One region of the Diaphorobacter ruginosibacter genome, then DNA from elsewhere that is predicted to be linked to it. Evidence: predicted binding sites of a transcription regulator. Region 1 holds the regulator's gene; the other holds the start of a gene.
What was found. Region 1 encodes NrdR, which represses ribonucleotide reductase genes. Its sites were predicted from a motif close to CACNANATNTNGTG; they were not measured.
Positions count from the first base shown of each region.

Region 2: a site for NrdR is predicted at 5,002-5,015, ahead of H9K76_RS19515 (ribonucleoside-diphosphate reductase subunit alpha). Genes of this name have one in related genera too.

Region 1 is NZ_CP060714.1:3,265,714-3,272,977, reverse strand. It holds gene H9K76_RS14890 (citrate synthase family protein) at 1-323, opposite strand, end outside; gene H9K76_RS14885 (CoA transferase) at 439-1,881, shown strand; gene aroC (chorismate synthase) at 1,955-3,058, shown strand; gene H9K76_RS14875 (methyl-accepting chemotaxis protein) at 2,989-4,710, opposite strand; gene nrdR (transcriptional regulator NrdR) at 4,990-5,445, opposite strand; gene glyA (serine hydroxymethyltransferase) at 5,473-6,717, opposite strand; gene H9K76_RS14860 (lytic transglycosylase domain-containing protein) at 6,984-7,264, opposite strand, start outside.
Region 2 is NZ_CP060714.1:4,300,494-4,307,757, reverse strand. It holds gene H9K76_RS19525 (histone H1) at 1-447, opposite strand, end outside; gene H9K76_RS19520 (ribonucleotide-diphosphate reductase subunit beta) at 642-1,838, opposite strand; gene H9K76_RS19515 (ribonucleoside-diphosphate reductase subunit alpha) at 1,973-4,909, opposite strand; gene ampD (1,6-anhydro-N-acetylmuramyl-L-alanine amidase AmpD) at 5,275-5,886, opposite strand; gene H9K76_RS19505 (sigma-54-dependent transcriptional regulator) at 5,867-7,264, opposite strand, start outside.

The sequences.
Region 1 (7,264 bases):
GAAGGCAGCACGGCCTGTCCCCAGTCCAGGGCAGACTGGGCGACCTTGGACGGATTGCGGATGGCCGAACGCTGGCGTGCCAGCCGGGCCACGTCGGCCAGCATGTAGCTGCTGCCCCTGTGCTGCGGCAGGCGTTGCGCGCGCAGCAGTCCCCGGCTCACATAGCTGTAGAGGCTGGAGCGCTTCACGCCCAGCATGGACGCGGCCTGCTCCGCGGAAATCCATGGAGTCTCGGCCGGGTCGGCGGGGCCAGGGGCCGCCATGGGGGAAGAGCGGGTGGTCATCTCCGGTGGTTGGTGGTGAATGCGAGATGTGTCTGCCATGCATTATCCGGCGGGGCGATGCGCGATGCAGGCATTGATCGGCCCGATCAAGATTGACCCACCTGTCCACGGCTGCTGCAATGAACGCATTCCGAATGCACGTAGAACCTCATCCATGAACACATCTTTCCTTCCTGAACCGAAGACCGCACGGCAGGCTCTGAGCGAGCTCTGGCGTGATGCGCAGCTGCCCGATACCGCGCTTGAGCGTGTGACGCTGCTGGGGGCGGAGCACGGTTTCCCGAGTAGCTTCGCGGTAGGGGTGGCAACCCAGGCGGCGCAGGCAGCCGCCGCGCTGGCCGCCACCGAAATCGATCGCTTGCGATCACCCGGGGTCGAGGCGCAGTGCGTGAGCGTCGATGTGCAGCATGCGCTGGCCGAGGCCACGGGCTATTTCACGCTCGACGGCAAGCGGCCGGACATCTGGTCGCCCGTTTCCGGTCTCTACCCCTGCGGCGAGGGCATCGGGCGGACTGGGCATGTGCGCATCCATGCCAATTTCGCGCATCACCGCGACGGCGTGCTTCGCCTGCTGGGGTTGGCGGAGGGCGAACAGACCACGAAGGCGCAGGTGGCCGCGGCACTGCGAGGCTGGGATGCCATCGATTTCGAGACGCGGGCCACCGGCGCGGGCCTGGTGGTGGCGGCACTCCGATCCTCGCAGGCATGGCAGACCGGCGAGGTGCAACAGGCCATTGCCCTGCAACCCCTGGTGCGGATCACGCGTACGGCCGACGCACCGCCGCTGGCGTGGCCGGGCAAGACCGAAAGCGAGCGTCCCCTCGAAGGGCTGCGGATGCTCGACCTCACGCGCATCCTGGCGGGCCCTGTCGGTGCGCGCACGCTGGCTGCCTATGGTGCGGATGTGCTGATGATCAACTCGCCGCTGCTGCCCAACATCGAATCGATTGCCGACATGAGCCGGGGAAAGCGATCGGCGCTGCTCGATCTGCAGGCGTCATCCGATCGCACGCAGTTGCAGCGCCTGATAGCGGATGCGCATGTCTTCATCCAGGGCTACCGGCCCGGCAGCCTGGAGCGCATCGGGTTCGGCGTGGACGAAGTCGCGCGACTGCGCCCGGGCATCGTTCACGCCAGCCTCAGCGCCTATGGCCGCAGCGGCCCGTGGGCGGACAAGCGAGGGTTTGATTCGCTGGTCCAGACGGTGAGCGGCATCAACCGCGACGAGGCCGATGCGTTCGGCGAGACCACGCCGCGCGCCTTGCCCATGCAGACCCTCGACTTCTGCGCCGGGTTCCTGCTGGCCTTCGGTGTGCAGGCGGCGCTGTTACGGCAGGCAACGCAAGGCGGCAGCTGGCATGTGGAGGTGTCGCTGGCGCGTGTTGCGCAATGGCTCCGCAGCCTGGGACGCAGGCCGGTGCAGCCTTCGCCCGCGGCGGGTGCGCCGCAGGACCTGGTGGCTCCCTGGCTGCAGCGCAGCGAAAGTGGATTTGGCGCTCTGGAAGCCGTCAGCCACGCGGCGCTGCTTTCGCGAACGCCTGCGCGCTGGACGCGTCCTTCGATGCCGCCGGGCCATGACCTGCCGGCCTGGCTCTGAAGACCTCTCCGATCTGGAATGACGCTTGCCAGTTGCGCTGTACAAAGGGCGCTTGGACGATAATGCACGCCTTATGAGCGGCAACACACTTGGCACACTTTTCTGCGTCACCAACTTCGGTGAATCCCATGGACCGGCCGTCGGCTGCGTGATCGATGGATGCCCGCCGGGCATGAGCCTCACCGAGGCGGACATCCAGATCGACCTGGATCGCCGCCGTCCCGGCACCAGTCGCCATGTCACCCAGCGCAACGAGGCGGATGCGGTGGAGATCCTCTCGGGCGTCTACGAAGGCAAGACCACCGGGACGCCGATTGCGTTGCTGATCCGCAATACGGACCAGCGCAGCAAGGACTATTCGAACATCGCGCAGAGCTTTCGCCCCGGCCATGCGGACTACACGTATTTCCAGAAGTACGGCATTCGTGACCCCCGCGGCGGAGGCCGCTCGTCCGCGCGCCTGACCGCACCCACGGTGGCCGCGGGTGCGGTGGCCAAGAAATGGCTCAAGGAAAAGTACGGTGCGCAGTTCCGGGCCTGCATGACCCAGATCGGCGAGCTCGAGATTCCCTTCGAGAACTGGGATCACGTGCCGAACAACCCGTTCTTTGCTCCCGTTGCCGATGTGCAGGCCTACGAGGACTACATGGACCGGCTGCGCAAGTCGGGCGACTCCTGCGGCGCACGGGTGCGCGTGCAGGCCACGGGCGTGCCGGTGGGCCTGGGCGAGCCACTGTACGACAAGCTCGACGCCGACATCGCGCATGTGATGATGGGACTGAATGCGGTGAAGGCCGTGGAGATCGGTGCGGGTTTCGAGAGCATCGTGCAGCGTGGGACCACGCATGGCGATTCGCTCACGCCGCAGGGTTTCGAGACCAACAATGCCGGCGGCATCCTGGGCGGCATCAGTTCGGGGCAGGACATCGAGGTGACCATCGCCATCAAGCCGACCAGCTCCATCATCAGCCCGCGCAATTCGATCAACACGCTGGGCGAACCGGTGGAAGTGATCACCAAGGGCCGCCACGACCCCTGCGTGGGCATCCGTGCCGCGCCGATCGCCGAGGCGCTGCTGGCGCTGGTGATCATGGACCATGCGCTGCGTCATCGCGGCCAGTGCGGCGACGTGGATTCGGGGCTGGCTCCGATCGCCGCGTCCACCCGCTCGGTCTGATCCTGGTCCGGCTCCTGTCCTGGCCGCCGCGCCATGGGCAGGCCCGTTCTGCGTGAGGCGGCGTTCGTGGCCAGCATCCTGGCGCCCGACCCGGGGGTTCCGGCGCCGTGGCTGCGGACATTCAGCCTGAACGTGGCCACCAGCTGCGTCAGCGTGCCTGCCTGATGGCTCAGGCTGGCTGCCGCCGCCGCGCTCTGTTCGACCAGCGCGGCATTTTGCTGAGTCACCCGGTCCAGTTGCGCCACGGCATCGCTGATCTGCGAGATCCCCTCGCTTTGCTCCTGGCTGGCCGTGTTGATTTGTCCCACCAGCGCCGCCACGTCGCGGACCTGGGTGGTCAGGGTGCCGATCGTCTGCGTCGCTTCGTCCACCAGCTGCGCGCCATCACTCACTTCGGCAACGCTCTGGTTGATCAGGGCGCTGATCTCCTTGGCGGCGTCCGCGCTGCGCCCGGCCAGCGAACGCACCTCGCCGGCCACCACCGCGAAGCTGCGGCCATGCTCGCCTGCGCGTGCGGCTTCCACGGCCGCGTTCAATGCCAGGATATTGGTCTGGAAGGCAATGGTATCGATCACGTTGATGATGTCCGCTATCTTTGCCGAGCTGCCTGAAATGTGGGCCATGGTCCGGTTTACGCGCTGCATGGCTTCGCCGCCGTCGACCGCGGTCACGGAAGCGGCGGCCGCCAGTTGCTTGGCCTGGGCCGCGTTGGCGGAATTCTGCTGTACCGTCGCGGCCAGTTCCTCGAGGGAGGCTGCCGTCTGTTGCAGATTGCTGGCCTGTTCCTCGGTGCGGTGAGACAGGTCGTTGCTGCCCGCTGCGATCTGGGTTGATCCCGTCGACACCGATTCGCTGCTCTCGCGGATACGGCGAACAATCTGCGTCAGGTTGTCGTTCATGGCGGCAAGGGCACGCAGCAGGCGGGCGATTTCGTCATTACCAGTCACGTGGATCTGACCCGAAAGGTCGCCCCGAGCCACACGCTCGGCCACATGCACCGCGTGGTCCAGGCTGCCGGTGATCTTGCGGATGAGCATGAATGCCGCCACGAGACACGCCGCCAGCGAGACCAGCAGCGCCGCTCCGATCGCGGTCAGGGTGGCTTGCATGGCGGAGGCAGAATCCTCCGAGGTCTGGCGGCTGTTGACCAACTGCATGTCGGAAATGCTCTCCATGCCCGCCAGGATGCTCACCATCAGCGGGGTGAGCACGGACTCCTTGAGTGCGGCGGCTTCCTGCACGGAGCCTGCCTGCAGCTTCTCGATCATCTCCGATATGACGATGTTGGCCTGTCGTTGCAGCGGCTGGATCTTGTCCACCGCCACCTGCTCGTTTGGAAAGAGCCGGGTCTGGAGGAATGCGCTCCAGCTCCTGTTGGCCCGGTCGCGGCCTTCTGCGATCAGCGCGGCGCCTTCTGCAGGGCTGATGGAATTGGCGATCACCCTGTCCAGGGGCACCAGCACGCCGTCGCTGTATCCCGATGCCGCTTCGCTCATCTGCCTGAGCGGCATCACCTGGTTCTCGTGCACGCTCGCCAGACTGTCGTTGGCTGCCTGAAGCTGCTGGAACAGGACCGCTGAAACGACGGCCAATACGACAAGCAGGCTGAGGACGAGCAGCCAGAGCCTGCTCTTGATGGATAGGTGGGTCATATGGATCGATGCTGGGCAGAGGACGGCTTGACGTAGGCGCTACCACGACTCATTCGGCACACGGATGGCAAGCCTTACGTTAAAGCAAGTGCCAGTGCGCGTCTATCGATATCTTTTGGGGTGGTTTGGGTTTGCAATAGCTGTGTTCCCTCGCGTCATGTGGGCCGGGAGGGGACGGAGGATAGGGCGTGCAGACATGCCACCCGAGGTGAGAGGGACACCGTCACCGGGCCTTCGAGGAGGTCCGTTGCTTCGCGATGAAGCCTGTGTCTTCTCTTCTTACTTCTGCGGCCTGACTTCATCCACCAGGGCACGGAAGTCATCGATGTCCTCGAAGCTCCGGTACACGCTGGCAAAGCGGATGTAGGCCACCTTGTCGAGCTTCTTGAGCTCGCGCATCACCAGCTCGCCGAGGCGGGCGGAGAGGACTTCGCGCTGCCCGAGGTTGAGCAGCTTTTCCTCGATGCGCTCGATGGCGGCATCGATCTGCTCCACACTCACCGGTCGCTTGCGCAGCGCGAGCTTGAAGGATCCGTGCAGCTTCTGGTGGTCGAATTCCACGCGCCTGCCGTCTTTCTTGACGATGGCGGGGAAATTGACCTCGGGCCGTTCATAGGTGGTAAAGCGCTTGTCGCACGCGCCGCAGCGGCGGCGGCGGCGTATGAAATCCCCGTCTTCGGACACACGGGTTTCCGCAACCTGGGTTTCCGGGTGGCCGCAGAAGGGGCATTTCATGGGATGGCTCCGCAGGTAGACCGGAAATCAGCGGTAGACCGGGAAGCGCGAGGTCAGTGCGTGAACCTTCTCGCGAACGGCGGCGATGTTCGCCTCGTCGCGCGGGTTGTCCAGCACGTCGGCGATCAGGTTGGCCGTGATGCGGGCTTCTTCTTCCTTGAAGCCGCGCGTGGTCATGGCGGGCGAGCCGATGCGGATGCCGCTGGTGACCATCGGCTTTTCCGGATCGTTCGGGATCGAGTTCTTGTTGATGGTCATGTGGGCGGCGCCCAGCACGGCTTCGGCCTCCTTGCCGGTGATGCCCTTGGCGCGCAGGTCGACCAGCATGACGTGGCTTTGCGTGCCGCCGCTGATGATGCGCAGGCCGCGCTTCGTCAGCGTCTCGGCGATCACTTGCGCGTTCAGCTTCACCTGGCGTGCATATTCCTTGAACTCGGGCGACAGCGCTTCCTTGAAGGCCACGGCCTTGGCAGCGATCACATGCATCAGCGGGCCACCCTGCAAGCCGGGGAACACGGCGCTGTTGATGGCCTTCTCATGCTCGGCCTTCATCAGGATCACGCCGCCGCGCGGGCCGCGCAGGCTCTTGTGCGTGGTGGTGGTCACCACGTCGGCGTGCGGAACCGGGTTGGGGTACTGGCCGCCGGCGATCAGGCCGGCATAGTGGGCCATGTCCACCATGAAGATCGCACCGATTTCCTTGGCGACCTTGGCGAAACGGGCGAAGTCGATCTCGAGCGAATAGGCGCTGGCACCGGCCACGATCAGCTTGGGGCGGTGCTCGCGGGCGAGCGCTTCCATCTTGTCGTAGTCGATCTCTTCCTTCTCGTTGAGGCCGTAGGACACAACGTTGAACCACTTGCCGGACATGTTGAGCGGCATGCCGTGCGTCAGGTGACCGCCTTCGGCCAGGCTCATCCCCATGATGGTGTCGCCGGGCTTGAGGAAGGCGAGGAACACGGCTTCGTTGGCCGAGGCACCGCAATGCGGCTGCACGTTGGCGGCATCGGCGCCGAACAGTTCCTTCACGCGGTCGATCGCCAGCTTCTCGGCGATGTCCACGTATTCGCATCCGCCGTAGTAGCGCTTGCCTGGATAGCCTTCGGCGTACTTGTTGGTGAGCTGCGTGCCCTGGGCCCACATCGCCGCCGGCGAAGCGTAGTTTTCGCTGGCGATCAGCTCGATGTGCTCTTCCTGGCGCTTGTTTTCGGCCTGGATGGCTGCAAAGAGTTCGGGATCGGTCTGTTCGACAAGAATATTGCGTTGATACATGGCAGTCCTATGCATTGGAAGTCCCTTGGCCGTCGACATTGACGACAAGGGCTGCCCAGGCGAACGGCGGAACGCAGCAGGCCCTCACAACGATCAACTCACTAACCCATGGCCTGTGCGGCACGCTCCCCAGTGGTTTGCAGAAGGGACTTGCCTCCCGACATGATCCACGTCAGCGGCGAGGCGCGTCTCGAACGTCTGCCTCGCGCCTATCGCCAGTCGCGTACTCCGCTAGTGTAACTGACTGGGCAGAGGCGATCAGGATGTCAGTGGGCCAGCATGGCCACTTTTTCGGAGGTGGGAGCGGGGGTGTCGGAAGTGGCCGTGGAAGGCGCCGCTTCGGCAGATGCTGCTGCGGCAGCGGGCAACGCGGCCTTGGTCGCTACCACGGGGGGCGTGGCCACGGGTTTGGCCACCGGCAGCGGGGCGGGGGTCACGTTGGTGGTCGGGATCGATTGGCCGTTGGCCACCTGGCGCAGGCGGAAGTGCTCGGCCAGCACCTTGGTGGAATAGCCACCGTCGTCAGGCAGGTTGGCCGCACCCACGT
Region 2 (7,264 bases), 1.0 Mb from region 1:
TGCAGCCTTCTTCGCAGGAGCAGCGGCCTTCTTGGCAGGTGCAGCCTTCTTCGCTGGAGCAGCAGCCTTCTTGGCAGGTGCGGCCTTCTTCGCAGGAGCAGCAGCCTTCTTGGCGGGTGCAGCCTTCTTCGCCACAACCTTCTTTGCTACTGCCTTCTTGGCAGCGGCCTTCTTGGCTGGAGCAGCGGCCTTCTTCGCCGGTGCAGCCTTCTTTGCAGCCACAGCCTTCTTCGCTGGAGCGGCCTTCTTTGCTGGGGCAGCCTTCTTTGCAGCCACAGCCTTCTTCGCTGGAGCAGCAGCCTTCTTGGCAGGTGCAGCAGCCTTCTTCGCTGGAGCAGCCTTCTTTGCCGCTACAGCCTTCTTCGCTGGAGCAGCAGCCTTCTTGGCGGCCGGAGCCTTCTTTGCAGGAGCTGCCTTCTTAGCAGCAGGTTTCTTCGCAGTTGCCATCATTTTCTCCTTGGGTCGATTAGCAAAGAGCACCCCGTGTCTACTTTGGACACAGAGCGATTCGTGGCCCGGGGAAGTCGGATGTCCAACTCCGAACCACAAATACGGTCACAACCCCGCACCGTGCCTCGTGCGGGCACTGGGTTGCGGGGATGTGTTGGAAAGAACATGACCTGCTGTAATTGGATGATCAATCAGTCCCAGGACAGGGCTCCGCCGGATTGGTACTCGATGACGCGCGTTTCGAAGAAGTTGCGTTCTTTCTTCAAGTCGATCATCTCGCTCATCCAGGGGAACGGGTTCTCTTCATTCGGGAACAGCGCTTCCAGGCCAATCTGCGTGGCGCGGCGATTGGCGATGTAGCGCAGGTAGCTCTTGAACATCGAGGCGTTCAGGCCGAGCACGCCGCGTGGCATGGTGTCTTCGGCGTAGGCGTATTCGAGCTCGACCGCCTTCTGGAACAGGCCCTTGATCTCTTCCTTGAACTCGGGCGTCCACAGGTGCGGGTTCTCGAGCTTGAGCTGGTTGATCAGGTCGATGCCGAAATTGCAGTGCATCGATTCGTCGCGCAGGATGTACTGGTACTGCTCGGCAGCGCCGGTCATCTTGTTCTGGCGACCCAATGCCAGGATCTGCGTGAAGCCGACGTAGAAGAACAGGCCTTCCATCAGGCAGGCGAAGACGATGAGCGACTTCAGCAGCGTCTGGTCGTTCTCGGGCGTGCCGGTGTGGAAGTCGGGATCCATGATCGCTTCGATGAACGGGATCAGGAACTCGTCCTTGTCGCGAATGGACTTGACTTCGTTGTACGCGTTGAAGATCTCGCCCTCGTCGAGGCCGAGCGATTCCACGATGTACTGATAGGCGTGCGTGTGGATCGCTTCCTCGAATGCCTGGCGCAGCAGGAACTGGCGGCACTCGGGTGCGGTGATGTGGCGGTACGTGCCGAGCACGATGTTGTTGGCGGCCAGCGAATCGGCGGTCACGAAGAAACCGAGGTTGCGCTTGACAATGCGGCGCTCGTCCTCGGTCAGGCCGTTCGGATCTTTCCACAGCGCGATGTCGCGCGTCATGTTCACTTCCTGCGGCATCCAGTGGTTGGCGCAGGTGGCGAGGTATTTTTCCCAGGCCCACTTGTACTTGAAGGGGACCAGCTGGTTGACGTCGGTCTTGGCGTTGATGATGCGCTTGTCGGCGGCATTCACGCGTTGATAGGGGGCTGCCGATGCGGACGGCTGTGCGGCAGCCACTTGTGCAGCGGATGCCGATGCAACGGTTTGCAGTGCAGGCTGCTCGAATGCAGACGGAACTGCTGCAGCGTGGTTGTGTTGAGAACCACCTGCCGTTGTATTTTGCGATGAGGGCTTGACTTCTTCGTCCCAGGTCAGCATACGTTTTCCAGTGCTCGAATTATGAAAGCAGCGCCTCAAAAAGAAAAGCGCTGCGGCGATGCTTCGCAAAGATTTGTTGCTTCAAGGCACGCGCGTTGTGAAGCGAAGCACTTCCAACGCGCGGGTTCGGGGCCTTATTGGCAGGCTTCGCAGCCCGGATCGTCGATCGCGCAGAACTTGATATCGGTGGCCGGAATGCTTTCGCTCTGTGTGCGTGCTGCAGCGGCAGCAGCCTCCAAAGCGTTGGCTGGCGCGGCTTTCGGGGCAGCGGAGGTGTTCTGCTCGTTGCCGCTTGCGACCGCGTTGAGCTGGCGTCCGCTCACCGTGCTCATCTCCACGTGCGTCGCAGATTGCGTGCGCAGGTAGTACGTGGTTTTAAGACCACGAACCCATGCGAGCTTGTAGGTTTCATCGAGCTTCTTGCCCGACGCGCCAGCCATGTAGATGTTCAGCGACTGCGCCTGGTCGATCCATTTCTGGCGACGCGCCGCGGCTTCGACCAGCCATGTCGGTGCGACTTCGAACGCGGTGGCGTAGAGGTTCTTCACTTCCTGCGGCACGCGGTCGATCGGTTGCAGCGAGCCCTTGAAGTGCTTCAGGTCCATCACCATCACGTCGTCCCACAGGCCCAGGCGCTGCAGGTCGCGCACCAGGTACTGGTTGACGACCGTGAACTCGCCCGAGAGGTTGGACTTCACCGACAGGTTGCCGAACGACGGCTCGATGGAGGCATCGACGCCGACGATGTTGGAGATGGTGGCCGTGGGCGCGATCGCGATGCAGTTGGAGTTGCGCATGCCGTCCTTGGCGATCTTCTTGCGCAGCGCATCCCAGTCCAGCGTGGAGGAACGATCGACTTCCACGTAGCCGCCGCGCTCCTTGGCCAGCAGGTCGAGCGAGTCGATCGGCAGGATGCCGCGCGACCACAGTGAACCGTCATAGGTCGAGTAGGTACCGCGTTCCCTGGCGAGCTCGCTCGATGCGAAGTAGGCGTAGTAGCAGATGGCTTCCATCGACTCGTCGGCGAACTTCACGGCCTCCTCGCTGGCGTAGGGGATGCGCATTTCATAGAGCGCATCCTGGAACGCCATCAGGCCCATGCCCACGGGGCGGTGGCGCATGTTGGAGTCCTTGGCCTTCTGCACGGCGTAGTAGTTGATGTCGATGACGTTGTCCAGCATGCGCATCGCGGTGCTGATGGTCTTCTTCAGCTTGTCGTGATCGATCCTGCCGTCCGTGATGTGGCGCGCGAGGTTCACCGAACCCAGGTTGCAGACCGCGGTTTCGGTGTCGCTGGTGTTCAGCGTGATCTCGGTGCACAGGTTGGACGAGTGCACCACGCCCACGTGCTGCTGCGGCGAACGGATGTTGCAGGGGTCCTTGAACGTGATCCAGGGGTGGCCGGTCTCGAACAGCATCGAGAGCATCTTGCGCCACAGGTCCACGGCGGGAATCTGCTTGGCCAGCTTGAGCTCGCCGGAAGCCACCTTGGCCTCGTAGGCGGAGTAGGCCTTCTCGAACGCGCCGCCATAGAGGTCGTGCAGGTCGGGAACGTCGGCGGGGCTGAACAGGGTCCAGGTACCCTTTTCCATCACGCGCTTCATGAACAGGTCGGGAATCCAGTTCGCCGTGTTCATGTCGTGCGTGCGGCGGCGGTCGTCGCCGGTATTCTTGCGCAGCTCGAGGAATTCCTCGATGTCGAGGTGCCAGGTCTCGAGGTACGTGCAGACCGCGCCCTTGCGCTTGCCGCCCTGGTTCACGGCCACGGCGGTGTCGTTGACGACCTTCAGGAACGGCACCACGCCCTGCGATTCGCCGTTCGTGCCCTTGATGTGCGAGCCGAGCGCACGCACGCGGGTCCAGTCGTTGCCCAGGCCGCCGGCGAACTTCGACAGCAGCGCGTTTTCCTTGATCGACTCATAGATGCCGTCCAGGTCATCCGGCACGGTGGTCAGGTAGCAGGAGGACAGCTGCGAGCGCAGCGTGCCGCTGTTGAACAGCGTGGGGGTCGAGGACATGAAGTCAAACGAGGACAGCACCTCGTAGAACTCGATGGCGCGCGCGTTCTTGTCCTGCTCGTTCAGCGACAGGCCCATGGCCACGCGCATGAAGAAGGCCTGCGGCAGTTCGATGCGGGTCTTGCGCACGTGCAGGAAGTAGCGGTCGTACAGCGTCTGCAGGCCGAGGTAGTCGAACTGCTGGTCGCGCTCGGTCTTCAGTGCGGCGCCCAGGCGCTTCAGGTCGAATTCCTTGGCGAGGCGCTCGTCGAGCAGCTCGTTGTCCACGCCCTTCTGGATGAACTGCGGGAAGTACTCGGCATAGGCAGCCGGCATCTCGGCGGGTGCCACGTCGCGGCCCAGCACCTCGCGCACGATCGTGTGCAGCAGCAGGCGTGCCGTGGCATAGGTGTAGCCGGGATCCTTCTCGATCTTGGTGCGCGCGGCCAGAATCGCGGCCTTGAGCACTTCGTCCATGGGAACGCCGTCGTACAGGTTGCGCATGGTCTCGGTGACGATGGGCGCTGCCGTCACGCCTTCCCCGATGTTGGCGCAGGCCGCCTCGATGAGCGCATGCAGGCGCAGCACGTCCAGCTCGACGCGCTGGCCGTTTTCCAGCACGTGCATCGTCGGTACCTGCGGCAGCAGCTGTTCGCGGCGCTCGGCGCGCTCCTGCTTGCGGGCCTCACGGTAGAGCACATAGGCGCGCGCGACTTCGTGGTGGCCGCCGCGCATCAGGCCCAGCTCGACCTGGTCCTGCACATCCTCGATATGGAAGGTGCCGCCGCCGGGACGCGAGCGCGTGAGCGCGTACACGACCGACTGTGTAAGGTTGTCCACCACTTCGCGGATGCTGGCCGATGCGGCGCCCTGGGCGCCATGCGTCGCCAGGAAGGCCTTCATCATCGCCACGGCGATCTTCTGTGGCTCGAACGGCACGACGGCGCCGTTGCGGCGGATGATCTGGAACTGGGCGAGATTGCCGCCCGTTGCTGCGCTTTTGGTGGCAGCGGAGGCTGTTGTCTTTGCGGGCGCGTGGCTCGCTTCGGTGGCTGGGTTCTGTACAGCTTGCATTTGATCCTCTTATGGAGCAGTCAGGAGCAGGGCGGCGGGTCTGGCGACGGCGCCGCGCTGTCGGATGAGTCATGACACGGGAGGCCGTGGCACACTATATCTGGGGTGTCCCTGTGGGACAAGACGCTACCTGTAGTGTATCCGTTGCGAGCGCCGATCTGACCAATGTTCACCTTTTGGGCTGTCTTTGGAGCATCGAAAGCGGTGCGCAACGAGTGGTGCAGCCAGCGTTTTCTCATCGAAATCGCCAGTGCATGCGACCTGTCCGGCGATAAGCTCCGCCAGCCCGCATGCAGGTGGAAAAACACCATCGGGAAATTCTTCCGGGGTTGCCCGGCCTGAAGACCACAGACCGGTGTCGGGTGCTAGTGATCTAGTGGAAACCACCAGCCAAGATCACACAAATTGTTGCGTATTTTTTTCCAGTCGAAACCGGCGCCCGGATCGTGCTTGCGGCCGGGCGCCACGTGCTCGTGGCCGGCAATGAAGCGGATCGGGTAGCGCGCGGCGATGTCCCGGCACAGCGCCATCAGCGCCGCGTATTGTGCTGCGGTGAAATCCCCGCCTTCCAGGCCTTCGAGCTCGATGCCGATCGAGTCGTCATTGCAGTTGCTGCGGCCGCGGAAGTACGAGCGACCCGCATGCCAGGCACGCCGGTCGCAGTCGACGAACTGCGTGAGGGTGCCGTCCCGCGCGATCACGAAATGGCTGGAGACCTCCATGCCGCGCAGTGTCTGGAAATAGGGATGGGCGTCGAAGTCCAGGGTGTTGGTGAACAGGCGCTCGATGTCGCCGGTGCCATGCTCGCCGGGCGGCAGGCTGATGGAGTGCACCACCACCAGGTCGATGGCCGCGCCCTGCGGGCGGTGGCCGTGGTTGGGGGAGTCGACACGGCGCGCGCGCGCGTACCAGCCGGCATTCCATCGCCCATGCGATGCAGGGCCGGAAGCACCCGGCTTATTCATGGGTGTCGACATGGTCTGGGCCGCCCTCGGCTTCGGAGATGTTCAGGCGCTCGATGCGGTAGCGGATCTGGCGCAGGCTGATGCCCAGGCGCGCGGCCGTTGCCGTGCGGTTGAAGCCCGATTCACGCAGCGCGCGCACCAAGATGTCGCGCTCCTGCCTGTCGAGCCAGGCCTGCAGGTCATGCGGCAGCGGCGTGCCGCTGGGGTAGGGCGGGGGCGCGTCGGCCAGTTGCAGCGCCGTGTCGGGTGATGCGAAAGCCGACTCCTCTGTGACGGCGCGGGCCTGTGCCTTCGGCGCGGGCGGCACGGACATGACCGCGGGGGCCGCAGGGGGATCGACGAACAGTTCGTCTCCATCGCTGAGCGCCACGGCACGGTGCAGCAAGTTCTCCAGTTCGCGCACGTTGCCCGGCAATGGGTGCTGGGCAATGCGCTGCAGGGCCGGGAGCGTGAGCTTGGGAACGGGGGAACCTGACTCCTGGGCGATGCGTGCCAGCAGGGCCTCGCAGAGCGCTGGCAGATCCTCGCGGCGCTCGCGCAGCGGGGGAATCATCAGCTCGATCACGTTCAGCCGGTAGTAGAGGTCCTGGCGGAACCGTCCGGCGGCGACCTCTGCCGCGAGGTCCTTGTGCGTCGCACTGACGATGCGCACGTCCACATTCTCTTCCTGCGTGGCTCCCAGCGGACGGATGCTGCGCTCCTGGATGGCGCGCAGCAGCTTGGATTGCATGGCAAGCGGCAGATCGCCGATCTCATCCAGGAACAGCGTGCCTCCGCGCGCGGCCTGGAAGAAGCCGTCGCGGTCCGCCGTCGCTCCGGTGTAGGAGCCCTTGCGTGCGCCGAAGAACTCGGCCTCGAGCAGGTTTTCGGGGATCGCTCCGCAGTTCACGGCGATGAGCGGACCCTCCGAGCGCTGGCTGCTGCCGTGCAGCGCGCGCGCGACCAGTTCCTTGCCGGTGCCGGATTCCCCCCGCACGAGGACCGGCGCCATGCTGCGGGCCACCTTGGCGACGCGCTGCTTCAGGTTGCGCATGGCCTCCGAGTCGCCGACCAGTTGCCGCAGCACGGACGACGTGGCGGCATCGGGTGCCGTCTCTTCGTCACGTGCGGAAGGCGACGGCCTCGAGGCGGCATTCGCCGTATTTGCGGCGTTGGCCGTGGGTGCAGCGGCCCCGGGTGTCGGGACCGCGCCCGTGCCCTGGACGGCGGACGCAACGACCGAGCGGAACTGCTTCAGGTCGACGGGCTTGGTGAGATAGTCGAACGCGCCGGCGCGCAGCGCCTCCACCGCATTTTCAGCGGAGCCGTAGGCCGTCATGACCACGCAGCGCTCGCGCCGGTTGGCCTCGCGCAGATGCACGAGCACCTCCATGCCGTAGCCGTCGGGCAG